2 regions of the Fischerella sp. genome follow, and region 1 is predicted to be linked to the other one. Evidence: riboswitches for the same ligand, from Rfam matches in the RefSeq annotation. Region 1 holds a riboswitch; the other holds the start of a gene.
What was found. A riboswitch is a leader RNA that binds a small molecule or an ion and turns the genes downstream of it on or off. The one in region 1 is predicted to bind cyclic di-AMP.
Positions count from the first base shown of each region.

Region 2: another riboswitch for cyclic di-AMP. It lies ahead of HXY43_RS07655 (hypothetical protein); the one in region 1 lies ahead of HXY43_RS03520 (nitrate ABC transporter, permease protein).

Region 1 covers NZ_JACAEU010000022.1:4,418-11,785, forward strand. Annotated here, with positions in the region: gene HXY43_RS03500 (hypothetical protein) at 1-545, opposite strand, end outside; gene HXY43_RS03505 (SLC13 family permease) at 1,060-2,397, opposite strand; gene HXY43_RS03510 (universal stress protein) at 2,741-3,370, opposite strand; cyclic di-AMP (ydaO/yuaA leader) riboswitch at 3,763-3,940, opposite strand; partial or broken gene HXY43_RS03515 (ABC transporter ATP-binding protein) at 3,982-4,161, opposite strand; partial or broken gene HXY43_RS03520 (nitrate ABC transporter, permease protein) at 4,669-4,971, opposite strand; cyclic di-AMP (ydaO/yuaA leader) riboswitch at 5,068-5,209, opposite strand; gene HXY43_RS03525 (amino acid ABC transporter substrate-binding protein) at 5,437-6,342, shown strand; gene HXY43_RS03530 (AAA family ATPase) at 6,669-7,368, shown strand, end outside.
Region 2 covers NZ_JACAEU010000051.1:15,677-23,044, forward strand. Annotated here, with positions in the region: gene HXY43_RS07640 (GH1 family beta-glucosidase) at 1-709, shown strand, start outside; gene pntA (Re/Si-specific NAD(P)(+) transhydrogenase subunit alpha) at 1,523-3,106, shown strand; gene pntB (Re/Si-specific NAD(P)(+) transhydrogenase subunit beta) at 3,115-4,572, shown strand; gene HXY43_RS07655 (hypothetical protein) at 4,687-4,929, opposite strand; cyclic di-AMP (ydaO/yuaA leader) riboswitch at 5,425-5,567, opposite strand; gene HXY43_RS07660 (hypothetical protein) at 5,823-6,176, opposite strand; gene HXY43_RS07665 (CIA30 family protein) at 6,342-7,368, opposite strand, start outside.

The DNA.
Region 1 (7,368 bases):
CGATCGGTTTTTTCTGTACGTAACTCTTGGGCTTCTCGTTGCAACAGCGCCAATATTTCTTCGTATTTTTGGCGAATGTCATCCTGTAAGCTTTGAGATTGGTTGAGAATCTGTTCGCGTAACTCTCGCCCTTTTATAGACGTTTGTTCATCAATCTGAGTAAGTTTTTTTTCTAAAGAAATGTTTATATTTTTTTGATCTTCACTCAGTGCTTTGACTGCTTCATCTCGTTTTGATTGTTCACTTTTGATTTGCTCAGTTAAAGCTTCCACCTCATTTTTGATGTAGTTTTCCAGATAATCTAAACGTTTTTTAGTCTCATCGCGTAAATTAGTACATTCTTTCACCAGCCGCTCTTCTATACGGGTAAATTTTTTTTCCAATTCCCGCATCTGGCCACCGAAAAGAATATCTCTGACTTTCTCTAAGCTACTAATTTCGCTAAGATTATTACTAAATGCGGGCTTATTTGTGCTTTGAACTAAACTCCCTGGCATGGAGTCTGTAAAATTATGATTGAAATCTTCTCCTTCTAGCGAACTCATATTTCCAGCCCTTTGTCAGGTTTAGATTTGTTATACTTAGAGTTTTTTATCACATTTCGGCGATATTGCTATTGCCGTAAATCTTAAATTAAAGTATCACTTTCTAGCGTAACATCCAAGCATCAAGCAATAAATAGTATCCCGAAAAGATAGAAATATATATTAACGTTGGTTGAACTGTAGTTATAGCAGGGTTTTACAGCCCTAGCCCTTTCAAGGTGAGTAAAAATCCTCCAAAAATTTCCCGAATTTTGAACTTTTCACCTTTGTGTCTTAGTGCCTTGGTGGTTCAAAAGTCAATTTTTTCACCACAAAGACACTAAGACACCAAGAAAAATACATTACACCTTGAAAGGGCTAGTTTTACAGCCCCTAATGTTTTTGCTTTTAATCTGAACAAAAATAATCCCCCACTGCATAGGAGCAGAGCAGCAAGGAAGTGGGAGAAATAATATATTTCTTTTGTTTCCTAGCTTCTTGCTTCTGCCAGCCGATCCGCTGTATTGCTGCCTTCTTAAAGCAAAAAGCGGATCAAAACATATAATGATGCCGTCAATAGTTGCAGCAGCATCACTGGTATGCCGTAGTGCAGAAAAGTTTTGAAGGAAATGCGACGTCCGTGTTGCTCAGAAATTCCTGCCGCTACGATGTTAGACGATGCTCCTACCAAGGTGCCATTGCCTCCCAAAGTAGCACCAAACATCATCGCGTAAAACAGTGGTAAGACTTCTGGGGGAAACTGTCCTTGAAAGTCTGGTGTGAGAACTTCTGCTGGTGCTAAGCCAACGTTGACAAGATACTGTTTGAGTAAAGGCACCATCGCCACTACCAAGGGAATATTGGGAACTACGCTAGACAATAACCCTACAAAAAATAGTAGAACCAGGGAACCCAAAATAATATTTGTTCCCAAAATTGCCGACAATATGCCTGAGACACTGCTAATTACACCTGTTTTTTCTAGACCTCCAATTAACACGAATATACTCATAAAAAATATTAGTGTACTCCAATCTACATCGCGCAAAATATTGTGAACAGTGTCAATTTTGCTCTGATGTGATAGAAGCATTGCTAAAGCTGCTCCTAATAAAGCCACAGCAGCTGGTGACATCGGAGTTGGTAGAGATTCTCCGATCACAAAAAACAGCAGCACGAAAGCTACTATAAATGCACCCACAGTTAAAACACCTGGATGATTGATTTGTGGATGTGGTAAATGTTCTAAATCGTCTAGTTTTGTCTTCCAAATTTTGCGGAATAAAAATGGTAGAGTTACCATCACGGTAAGAACTGCGATCGCTCCACCTAAACTCAAGCGCCATAGATAATCTGTAAAGCTCAGATTAATAGCATCACCGACAATAAACGTTGCTGGATCGCCAACTATTGTTAATAATCCGGCACTATTAGCAATGAAGACCATCAAAATTAATAATGGAACAAAATTGATGCCTACTTCTTCCGCTATCGGTGGAATTAAAGGGGCTAACAACATTACTGTTGTCGCATTGGGTAAAACTGCACAAATGGGAGTAGTAATCGCCACAATCCCTATTAAAAGACGTTTTCCTTCTCCTTTAGCTAACAGAACTATCTGAGTAGCTAGATATTCAAATATCTTTGTCGGTTCAAATGCTCGCACCAGTACCATGACACCAAAGAATAAACCGAGTGTGCCATGACTATTGCCTATGTAGCCAATCGCATCTTCTAAAGTCATGACGTTGGTAAATACCAGTAACAAGGCTCCTAACAAAGCAGCAATTGTTAGATGAACCCACTCTGTCATGATTAAGAAAATGACAGAAATAAACGTGAAAATACTCAGAATAGCTTGCCAGTTTTCCATAAGTTTTTACCAAAATTAAATTAAAATTATACCCATCATAAATTATTTATGAAACATTATATCTTTGTTGATGTTTGTTCTTTAAATCAATTATCAACTATTAACCATCAACAACTACAATGAATATCCTTACAACTCAAATAGGATGAATATATTCGGATAGTAAACTAAAAAAGCCATCTATACTAGATAGCTTTTTTTGTAGCATGATTGTGACTAGTGATTCACCCTAATTCAAACCCATGAGCGAAAAATTTTAGACCTTATTCGCACAATTCAAAAGCTTACAATGAGTTTTGGAGATAGCACAAACTAACTTTGAAGAAAAGCAGCTATCTTAATATCATTGTCCATCAATAGAAGTGGGTATACCCAGCACAGCACAAGGGAAATTAGAACCAAGTTTTTTGACAATTGGATGTTTAGCTGAGTTGCAGCCTAATAACAGTAAAGTAGCAGCTTCTGATATCACAACTTTTTTCAGTTCGTCAGCAATGCAACCAAATCGCAGATGCGCTTTGAAAGAACTCTGCCATTCCTCAGCCAAACAACGTGCTTGCCATAAAATATGCTCAGCTTTTGCGAACTTATTGGTTGGAGTTAAGACGGGGGTAGAGCTTCTTTGTGATGTAGAATTCGCAGAAATTTCTAATGGAATCTGATCGGTTAATCCACTACTAACGACTTCTTTTTTTGGCAATACATCAAAAAAATCACCAGTTTGATAGTCTTCTAACACGTATACGGCTTGAACTGTAACGTTTGCTTTTGTAGCTAGACGTGTTTGGTGGGCTATCAATAAACTGATATCCAAGGCTGTGTGACTATTAGGAGAACTGTTATAGCCAACAATCAAATTGATTGATTTAGCAGATTCGGCTTGCTCACAAAAAGATGTTATTGGGTTCCAGAGCAATACCATTTGCTCAATTAGGTCATTTCTACTCATTGCGTTTTGCAAACGCACTAACATTGGCTTAATGTTCACAGCTTTCACTTCTCTCCCAGAAAATAAACAACGAAGAAGAAGCGGGTTAACCAATTTTAGATTTTGTCATTTGTCATTATGTCATTTGTGAGCCAGCGCGCACTTATAGGGGGTTCCTCCCCCAACCCCAGAGGGGACCCCGAAGCCCCCAATCCCCACTCCCTGTCGGTCGTGGGGGCCGGTGAGTCCCCCATGTAGATGCCCACAGGGCGGCTTCGGTGCAGGGTGCGACTGGCGTAGACGCGCGCAGCGCGGCTCAAGGTAGAGTACCCGTAAGGGTCATCTGTACACAATTGTTGGGCAATGACTAATGACTAATGATTCAGATTGGTAAAAGAAACCCCTATACAAACTGCTATTACAGCCAAAGTTTTCGGGGTTCCTTCCATTGCCGACGAAGTTAGCTGACGGGCTAAGACTGGAAGGTGTCTCTCTCCAGAAGAAAGAATGAGGAAAGTTGAGGAATTTCTTCACTCTTGACTCTTCACTGTTTTCGCAAGATTAGCCCCAAATATTGGTTCCTCCGCTCCAAATCAGATTTGTTGGATTTGAATTAGGCTACCCACTTACAAAACGATTGTAGACGATAGAGCCATTTACTCATCCTGAGTAAAATATTTATCCAAAAAATTCAAAGCGTAATTACGGAGTTCGTAATACTCTTTTGAGTTTCGCATTTGGGCGCGATCGCGTGGATGAGAAAACGACACTTCTAATATCTCCCCAATTTTAGCAGCTGGGCCATTAGTCATCAATACAATGCGATCAGACATATAAGGAGTGTTGCGGAAGGTTCGCTCGTTAGGATTTATGGAGGATAAGGTAGATTTAGTCATGGGAAGCTCCGGGTTAGAAGAATTTTTTACAATCTTGCGGGAAATAAGAGTCAAAAGAATGTTTAGGAAACTCTGAAACTCAACCGAAAATTTTTATTTTCTAGGTATCACCATTCAGGTATTTGCTAGTATTTCAAAAAGCAAAGTGTTGTAACAAATTGCTACATCAATTATTGCGATCGCAGTTAATTAAGACATGTAAAAACGAGTGGGAGCGTTGGCTCTAATTTCAAAACTGTTGAGATAACCTATTGGATCGCTAGGGTCAAAACCTTTATTGTCAAATCACTACTCTTTCACGCAAAGCTGTAGTTAGCGTCTTGGTATGAACCAAAGGTTTTTTGTTAGTTTGAAGTTCTAGGGCGGTGAGTTACTAATTCTTCAACTTTGCTCACAGCAAAATCAAGCAGTAAACCAGTTAAGCCAATCACTAATACGGCTAGAAACACCGATGAGAAAGCCAAGCAACACTCGTCGCAAACTTGCTAGCAACAACCAACCAATCCCTAGGTTACCTGGCCCCCTTTGATAGAAGGGGTTTAAGATGTAATCCAGATTGGCAGCTAGCGCTTCCGGTGGGGTGGGCATTAATTCATGGTTAACAAGAGCAACAACCCACCACAACAGGATAATTCCCAAGAAACCAAGGATAGGCAGTAAGACAACATCCCTGACAAGTACAGGTTTTGTCTTTTTCCAGGCTACCTGCCCAGCTACTGCAATGATCGCAGCCAAATTTAGTTGTGCCATTGCAACCCCAATTCAGTTAAGCTCAGGTACAAAAATTCCGAGCAGTACCAGCCAAGGACACTGATGAGGTTTTCACATTATAAATATGCTGCCTCTTCAGTCTCCTCTCAATGCCTACGAAGTTAGCTGACGGGCTAGGGTTGAGAGATACCCTTCTCAAAAGAGATACGCCCCAAAATATGGTTCCTCCGCTCCAGCGTTAATAATTACGATTCGCCAGATTAGGCTGACTTACTCTACTTAATAGAATAAAGTAACATATGATTCTCAAATTTGTATATCTATCTCAAGCTAAATATGGTTCTTTATAGTTCTTTCCCTAGACTTACAAAACTTAATTTTCAGGGTAAGAGTTATGAATTAAAAAATCCTAATCTGTCTGAAACAAAGAAAAAGTGAGCTTTACTACTTTTTGACATCCTTGTAAAATAAGCCGACCGAAAATGATATTCGGAAGGTTGAAATATGTATCAAAAATTCGCGATCGCTACTGTGAGTGTTTTGTTTGCAGCCTTAACACCTGCTCTTGCTCAAGCAGAAACTGTCATGGAAAAAGTAACTCGTACAGGTGTACTAACAGCAGGAACTAGTAAAGATGCGATTCCTTTTGCTTATACCAACAGTCAGGGGCAGTTGGTTGGCTATTCAGTAGATATGTTGAATTTGATTAAACAACAGTTAGAAAAAGAACTAGGAAAAAAAATCCAATTAAAATTGGTACAACTGACACCGGCGGAACGAATCCCAAAAATTCTTAACCGACAAGTTGATATTGTTTGCGATGCCAGCAGCTTTACTTGGGAAAGAGATAAAAAGGTGGATTTCTCGGTTAGCTATGGCGCGACTGGCACCCAGTTGTTAGTAAAGAAGGGGAGTAATTTAGGTTCTCCTCAATCTTTGATTGGTAAGCGCATCGGTGTGCTTGGGCAAACCACCAACGAACTAGCACTAAAGCGAGTACAACCCAAAGCTCAACTGGTATATCTCAAGGATAGGGCAGAAGGATACGCGGCTTTGCAACAAGGAAAAATAGATGCTTTCGCATCAGATAGTATCCTTTTAGAGGGATGGCTGGGAACAACAAAAAACCCAGATGCTTTTCAAGTCGTACCCGATCGCCCTTATTCTAGAGAAGGTATTGCCTGCATGGTTCCCGAGAATAACTCTAGATTCCTCGACTCGGTAAACTATACTCTCTACAAGTTTATGCAAGGATTCGTAGAAGGCGATCGACGATATGTCGCTGTCTTTGACCGCTGGTTTGGTTCAAATGGAATTGTCTTTCTTAATAAAGATTTACGCGATTTAGCAGTTGAAACCATGCAATTGGTGATCGAATCTCGCGAAGAGATTCCCAAGAGCCAGCTTTGAGGGTTATTTAGTAATCTTTGTGTCTTTGTGCCTACCCTGCGGGAAGCCGCTGCGCGTCTATGTGGTGAAAAAATAATTTTTGAAACACCAAGACACTAAGACACCAAGAGCAGATTTATGCGTTGAAAGGGCTGCGTAAAGGATTTAATGATTGACAAAGTTTACAAGAGGTGCATGTACCCTATTCAGGCGATTGCTAATCATCAGAAGTTTTGAAGACGGATAATACAAATGTTGTCTTATTTTGGATGTAGACAGGCTTCGTTGGTGTAGCCGCAAGAATCAAATATAAAGACCACATAACAAACACTCATCAATATTTACTTATGACCTTCCGTGATGAATTCAAACTCCTGCTGCGCGCCCGCTATCCTTTAATTTATATTCCCACTTATGAAGAAGAACGGGTAGAAGCATTAATCAAGGAAGAAGCTACTAATCAGGGTAATCGCCCAGTATATACTTGGGATTTTGTGGATGGCTACCAGGGAAACCCCAACGATCAGGGATTTGGGCGGCGTAACCCCCTGCAAGCATTAGAATTTTTGGAAAAAATTCCCGCAAATGCACCAGGGGTGTTTGTGCTGCGTGACTATCACCGCTTTTTAGAGGATGTGGCAATTGCTCGTAAACTCCGCAATTTAGCCAGACTTCTTAAGTCCCAACCAAAAAATATTGTTCTGCTGTCGCCTAGAGTTGCCATTCCTGACGATTTAACAGAAGTTTTGACGGTTGTGGAGTTTCCTTTACCCTCTGCTACAGAAATTCGAGCAGAAGTAGAACGTTTGTTGCTAGCTACCGGGCACTCTCCCTCGGGTAAGTTTTTAGATGACTTGGTGCGCTCTTGTCAAGGGCTAAGTATGGATCGCATTCGTCGAGTTTTGTCAAGAGCGATCGCCACCCACGGTGAACTACTAAGCGAAGATGTGGATCTGGTATTGGAAGAAAAGCGCCAAACTATCCGCCAAACCCAAATCCTTGATTTTATCCCGGCCACTGAGCAGATTTCTGATATCGGGGGACTAG
Region 2 (7,368 bases), on a different contig from region 1:
CCAAGTGGCTTTGGTAGATAACTTCGGCGTTACAGTTCCAATTAACGAGTCCCCCGCCCATATCGCCGCGGCAAAGAAAGCTTTTCATACTTGTACACAAAATGGAGGTATTATTTTCCCCGCCCTTACAGGTAACTATAGTCCGGTGATGCTTGAGGAATTAGGAGAAAATGCTCCTGATATCCAATCTGGCGACTTAGAAATAATTCATCAGCCCTTAGATGCTATTGGTCTTAATATTTACACTGGCACTTATGTTCGTGCTGTTGATAACGAAAAGGGATATGAGTTTCTCAACCTTCCCAAAGGTTATCCGCGAATGCATATGCCTTGGCTAAATATTGTCCCTGAGAGCATTTACTGGGGCATTCGTCATGTCAGTGAGACGTTGGGACGTAACGATCTACCAGTATTTATCACCGAAAATGGTTGTGCGGCAGAAGATGAAGTCACTGCTAATGGTGAAGTAATTGATACTGACCGCATTATGTACCTACGCCAGTATCTGAAATCGGCTCATCGGGCTATTAGTGAAGGCTACCTTTTGAAAGGGTATTTTCTTTGGAGTTTCATGGATAACTTTGAGTGGGCTTGGGGATATTCCCGGCGTTTTGGAATTATCTATGTAGATTACAGTACTCAACAACGCATTCCCAAAGCTAGCTTTGAATGGTATGCAGAGTCTATCCGTCAAAACAGTGTCGTTTGAGCTTGGTGTCTTTGTGGTGAAAAAGAAAATTTTTGAACCACTAAGACACAAAGACACCAAGAGGTTCTACTCGCTTTTACAAAGGTGGTTTAGGTCGATTTGGAGATGATTCTGCTGGAAGTGTGCGAATTTGCTGAGCTGTAGCTGCTAACCTCTGATTTTTTCTTGTTTAATTAAGGGTACGCTATGTTGCCTAATGATTACAATAAGTAACTATTTGTGTCAATTTATATTAGTTATAATTAATAAAGTTTCTGAATTTACAAATATCGGTAACAAATTATCGCTGAAACCAAATCCCGTAATGTTTTAGATTACAATTTAGTCAGAGATAATATTGTTTTCCCTACTCTCTTGTTTAAGAGTGTTATCACTATTATTAAGTGAGTTAACCAGGTACTGGCTGGAAGTGCGATCGCTGCTTGTCTGAAGTTATCAAACATTATGTTTAAACAAGATTTTTGTTAATTTTGGGTTGAACCAGTTTGCAAGTCAAGTGCTTGTTTATGAAGCCAAATCTGATGAAATAAAGTAGGTTTGGGCGTAATTTTAGATTTGCTAAATCTTAAAAACAAACGGTTTATTGTCCTCACTCTTTCTACCATATTTAATATCATCCAATTGGCGTAAATTTGGATAGAAAACAGGTAGAAAGTTCATTTGTTTATGCTATAAATCCGCACAATTATTGTGAAGAATTAAGACAGTAACAGATATAAAACATTACCATTGATAGTATGTTTAAAGTGAAAGTTTAGACGGGTTATTGTCTCTCTTTGCTTGGGGAACTCAGCTTATGAAAAGGAGACATAGATGAAGGTTGGTATCCCAAAGGAAATCTACCCTGGCGAATGTCGCGTGGCAGCTACGCCAGATACAGCGAAGCATTTGCTGAAGCTTGGTTTCGATGTGCTGATTGAGTCTGGTGCGGGCGAAAGCGCAAACTTTGCAAATGATGGTTACACAGAAGTTGGATGCAAAATTGTTCCGGATGCCCCAACTCTATGGGCAGAGGCGGATATTGTACTCAAGGTTCGTCCACCGCAGATGCACCCAGAACTCGGCAAGCATGAAGCCGAATTGCTTGATGAGGGGAATACGCTGATTGGCTTTATCTGGCCAGCCCAAAATCCGGATTTGCTTGATAAACTGGCTGCACGTAAGGCTACGGTGCTGGCAATGGATGCAGTACCGCGCATTACCAGGGCACAAAAGCTGGATGCCTTGAGTTCAATGGCAAATCTCGCTGGCTACCGGGCTGTGATTGAGGCTGCTAACCATTTTGGACGCTTCTTTGGTGGACAGATTACAGCAGCTGGAAAAGTGCCGCCCGCAAAGATAATGGTAATTGGTGCAGGTGTAGCTGGACTGGCAGCGATCGGTACTGCTAAAAGCTTGGGTGCAATTGTCCGCGCTTTTGATACGCGTCTTGTGGTGAAAGAACAGGTGCAGAGTCTGGGCGCAGAGTTTCTTGAACTCGATTTCCCAGAGGAAGGCACGGGTGAAGGCGGCTACGCCAAGGTGATGAGTGACGAATTTATTAAGGCTGAGATGGAACTGTTCGCCGCTCAGGCTAAAGAGGTTGATATCATTATTACAACGGCGCTCATCCCTGGTAAAAAAGCACCTGTGCTGATTACTCAGGAAATGGTTGAGAGTATGAAGGAGGGATCGGTAATTGTCGATCTGGCTGCCGAACAAGGTGGTAATTGTGCGTGTACTCATCCTGATGAAGTTTACCGTTACAAGGGCGTGACAATCATCGGTCTGACTGACTTTCCCAGCCGCATGGCTCAGCAGGCAAGCCAGCTTTATGGCACCAATCTTTACCATCTCCTTGAAGAAATGGGTGGAGGTAATAATTTTAAGGTCGATCTACAAGATGAAGTTGTCCGGGGTGCCTTGGTAGTTCATGCTGGAGAAATTACATGGCCTCCACCAAAGCCCGAGAAGAAAGCAGAGGAGCAACAGAAACAGCCATCCTCTACTCCCCCAATCTCCCCAACTCCCCAAATCCCTATTGCCCCATCTCCAGTTCCCAGTGCTTCAGAATCGAAAAGTAGGGCTGACCTATGGCTGCTCCTTATTGGTTTAGCCTTATTTGGTATTGGTATAACTGCACCTCCTTCGTTTCTGTCTCACTTGATTGTGTTTGTCCTAGCTTGTTTCGTTGGCTGGCAAGTGATTTGGAACGTGAAACCTGCTTTGCATACACCGCTGATGAGTGTCACCAATGCGATTAGCGGCATCATTATTATTGGCGGTATGCTGCAAATCTCTGGGGGAATGAGTTCATCTACTACTATCCTTGGTGCGATCGCCATCTTGGTCGGAACCATTAACATTTCTGGTGGCTTCCTAGTCACCCAACGCATGCTTAGAATGTTCCAAAAGTGAAGGAAACTATGTCTAATAACCTACTGACTGTGGCGTATATTGTGGCTAGTGCCTTATTCATTCTCAGCCTTGGGGGACTATCCGATCAGGAGACTGCTCGCAAAGGCAATATTTACGGCATCATTGGCATGGTTATCGCCTTTGTTGCTACTGCGCTTTCGCTAGATTTGACAGCATACGGCACTTTGGCATCAGTTGTCATTCCAGGAGCGATTATCGGTGCAATCGTCGCCTCTCGCGTGGCGATGACTTCAATGCCGGAAATGGTGGCTATGCTGCATAGTTTTGTTGGTGTTGCAGCAGTTTTGGTGGGCATTGCCAATTATCTCCAACAGTCGCGATCGCTCACCGGCATTGAGTCCACAATTCACCAAATTGAAATTTTTGTGGGTGTGTTCATCGGTGCTGTTACTTTCACAGGTTCGATAATTGCCTTTGGTAAACTGCGGGGCATTATCAGCAGCAAACCTCTACTTCTGCCAGCGCGTCACTTCCTTAACTTGAGCATGATAGCAGCTTCACTATGGCTGGGTTCTCAGTTCTTAGCAGCAGAAAACCTCAGTGGACTGCAACCGCTATTAATTATGTCTGCGATCGCCTCAGTTTTAGGTATTCATCTCGTGATGGCGATCGGCGGTGCTGATATGCCGGTGGTAATTTCAATGCTCAACAGTTACTCTGGTTGGGCTGCTGCTGCTGCTGGCTTTATGCTCTCAAACGATTTGCTGATCATTACCGGGGCGTTGGTGGGTAGTAGCGGTGCCATCCTCAGCTATATTATGTGCAAGGCGATGAATCGTTCCTTCATCAGCGTGATTCTAGGTGGCTTTGGTGCAGAGACAAATGGCACAACAGCAGCGCAAAGCGCCGAACAACCTGGAGGTGAAGTCACCGCCACGACAATCGAGGATACCGTCGAACTTCTCCAACGTGCTAAGAGTGTTGTCATCGTTCCTGGTTACGGCATGGCAGTAGCTAGGGCGCAGCACGCTGTATCGGAACTTGCGAAATTACTGCGCGATCGCGGCGTCCAAGTTCGCTTTGGCATTCATCCGGTAGCTGGTAGAATGCCCGGACACATGAACGTCCTTTTAGCTGAGGCGAATGTGCCCTACGACATTGTACTAGAAATGGATGAGATTAATGAGGATTTCTCAAAAACTGATGTAGTGCTGGTGATTGGTGCTAACGACACAGTTAACCCCAGTGCGTTAGAAAATCCCAATAGCCCCATTGCTGGGATGCCTGTAATGGAGGTTTGGAAAGCTGGTACTGTGGTGGTGATGAAGCGCAGTATGGCTAGTGGCTACGCTGGTGTTGAGAATCCCCTGTTTTATAAGAGCAACACCCACATGCTATTTGGCGATGCTAAGAAAAATCTTGATGCGATCGTCGGAAAAGTTGCCCTGCTGAGTGAGGAAAGTGTTGACTTGCGCCAACCAACAAAAGTCGCATTTTCAACTTAATCAAGTTTTCTTTGTGTCTTTGTGTCTTTGTGGTTCATTATTAACCACCAAGACACAAAGACACCAAGTCAAATCATAACCCACCTTAACCAATACCCTAGCCGAGTTAAACTTCTATATTTGTTCAGTAACTTTAACTGGTTCGTGACCAAACTTCATCAATTCGTAAAGATCCGAGGCATATAAATCTTCATGACTTGGCTCATCAGTTTGGCTTGTTGCCACAATTGGATCGCCGTAAGCTTTAGTTTTACCTATTAGCAAAAGTTTTTTGCCTGCACACTCTCCAATTTGTTTAAATTGGTGATCGGGTAAAAAATCTACATCACTAAAGAAAGCACGATTTGTTATGGGCATTTTCCCTCCTAAGTTCTTACACAATATCCTGCCTCAACGAAAGGATTAATAAGTGTGACGCCTGTAGATGCAACTGATACTTTCCTGACGGGAAGTCTTCCACGCAAGCGTCTTTTTCTAAGGGGACTTAATGCTGATAGTTTTACAGCTGGTTTTTGTACCCCTTTGATAATCAGTTATAAAAACGCTTTGTGGGAGGATTGAGACTTTAATTTGATTAATCTGTCTATGCAAATTTGACCGTAGCTTAGTGCTTTAGTCTCCGTTAGAAAACAGAAAGGTTCGCTATCCTGATTTCCTTGTGAGTCTATGTAGTCAACGGCAATGCCGTTCGATTCTTTGGTGGTTATGAGAATCCACTGTTTGTAATTAATCATCCTAGCTTCCGTGTACTTGTAGCGGTTGGCAATGTGGGTCAATAAACATCTGCTAATGTTGACAGCAATGCCAGCTAGGAGACCATGAAGACACCGGCTGAAAGTAAGCTGATGTCAAAGGTACTCCTTCCAATGCCGACGGAGTTAGCTGACGGGCTAAGACTGGAAGGTGTCTCTCTCAGTTTCAGATTCGCCCCAATGATTGGTTCCTCCGCTTCTAATCCAGGTCTGATGTTTACCAACAATGAGCCTGGATTGAATTAGGCTGTTTTACCCACTTAATTAATAAACATATACTGGGATGACTCAACAGTCAATAAGCAAAACTTTGTGCATTTTGCTGAAAATTTATCCTGCTTTGTATTATTTTCATCAAATCGGATAGGCGACTACCTGATTATAAAGCTGGTATTAAATTCTGGGCGTTGCTGAATTTGGTCATGAATTATGTTTGCATACATTTTTGTAGCTCGATGCCAAATCATTGTAGAGACGTAGCAATGCTACGTCTCTACTTTATTTTTTAACAGATTCCAGTTTATTGACTCGCTGTTCTAATTTTTGGACTTGTTGCTTCAATTCTACAAACAAAGTTGCTAGTCTATCAAACATCTTGTCTCGTTCTTGTTGAGAGAGGTTTCGTCTAGAAGGCTGTGGCGGAGTTAATGTTGTTCTTGGCGATGGAGAACGATTTTGACCTAGCTGAGATTCTATCTGATTTACCTGTGACTCCAAACGATTTAAATCCGCTTCTAAGTTGCTGAGACGAGATTCAACTTGCTGTGATGCGGCGGGGTGCGAAAATAAACCGCTCCAGATAGTAATAAATACTAACACTCCAACTAACACTAGCACCCCAATTTTTTTCACTGCTTTGCTCCCGTGATGAGTTATGAGTTTCAAGTTTTAACTCTTAACTCTTAAGCCTGTTGCTACCGATCAACTTCGAGGCTCAAAAAAAGTCTCTGCTAAAAACCTGGGGTGCGCTACTTAAGATTTACGCGATTCACACAACGTTCATAACGCACCCTAAATTTAATTGTCAGATATCAGTTGCGAAAACAACCTCTGCCAGTCGATAGAATTAGCGTGATTTTCTCCTTCTTTGACTTCAAAAGTAACGTTACATGCCTGTGGTTGTTGTAGCACTTGCACGCAAATTTCTGCCACATCCTCACGGCTAATTTTGCCCCTAATGTTATCGCCTTGCTCGAATATTAATGATTTACCTCCAGGTTCTTCTGTCAACGCACAAGGTCTAATAATTGTGTAAGGAATTCCGCTTTCTCTCAAACTATCCTCGCCCCTTAGTTTCCAAGTCAAAATTCCGCCCAATTGGTCATTTAATCTTACTGCTGGTGGTTCTTCCTCTAAATTAATTCCGGGACGACCAGGACGAGTGACACCAGCAGAACTAACAAGAATAAATTGTGGTAAAGTTTCCCCGCCATAGGCTTTTATTGATTCGACTTGCAAGGTAAAACCACCAGTTGAAAAGTGCGGATTTAATTCGCCATCGTATTCAAATTTGCTCAACATGAGTTGAAACGAAGAGATTTTACTGGCGTCTATGGGTGGGGAATCTTGCAAAGTTTTAGCCCGAAATACAGGAATCAAATCTGCAAAAGGAATGCGAACATCTATCCAGGTATTTGCTACTGTGTCGAAAGAATAGCTATAACCAACGCCATCCCATCTTGTATCTGTACGCAAAAAGAACTTATAACGTTTGCCATCTCCTCTGACGCGCAATTCTATGCCTTCATAGCCAGTTAAATTGAAGGCTGGAGAGAAATTTTTAGTTCTAACAGATGCAAATCCTCCAGAATTGGCGGTGGAAACATTACCAGCAAATAAAGCTGTACCTTCTACTAATTGAATAGTACTTTCGCTGACGCCACCCATGACGACATCATCCACTGCACCCCAAATATTTTTCACTTCTGTTGAGGGATTGGTGAAATCAAATAAAAGTTTTTCTCCTGCTTTTGGCAAAGACTTGGCAGCAGCTTCTACCAAGTTTTTTACACCTCGATATTCCACATTGTCTGGGGTGTCGCCA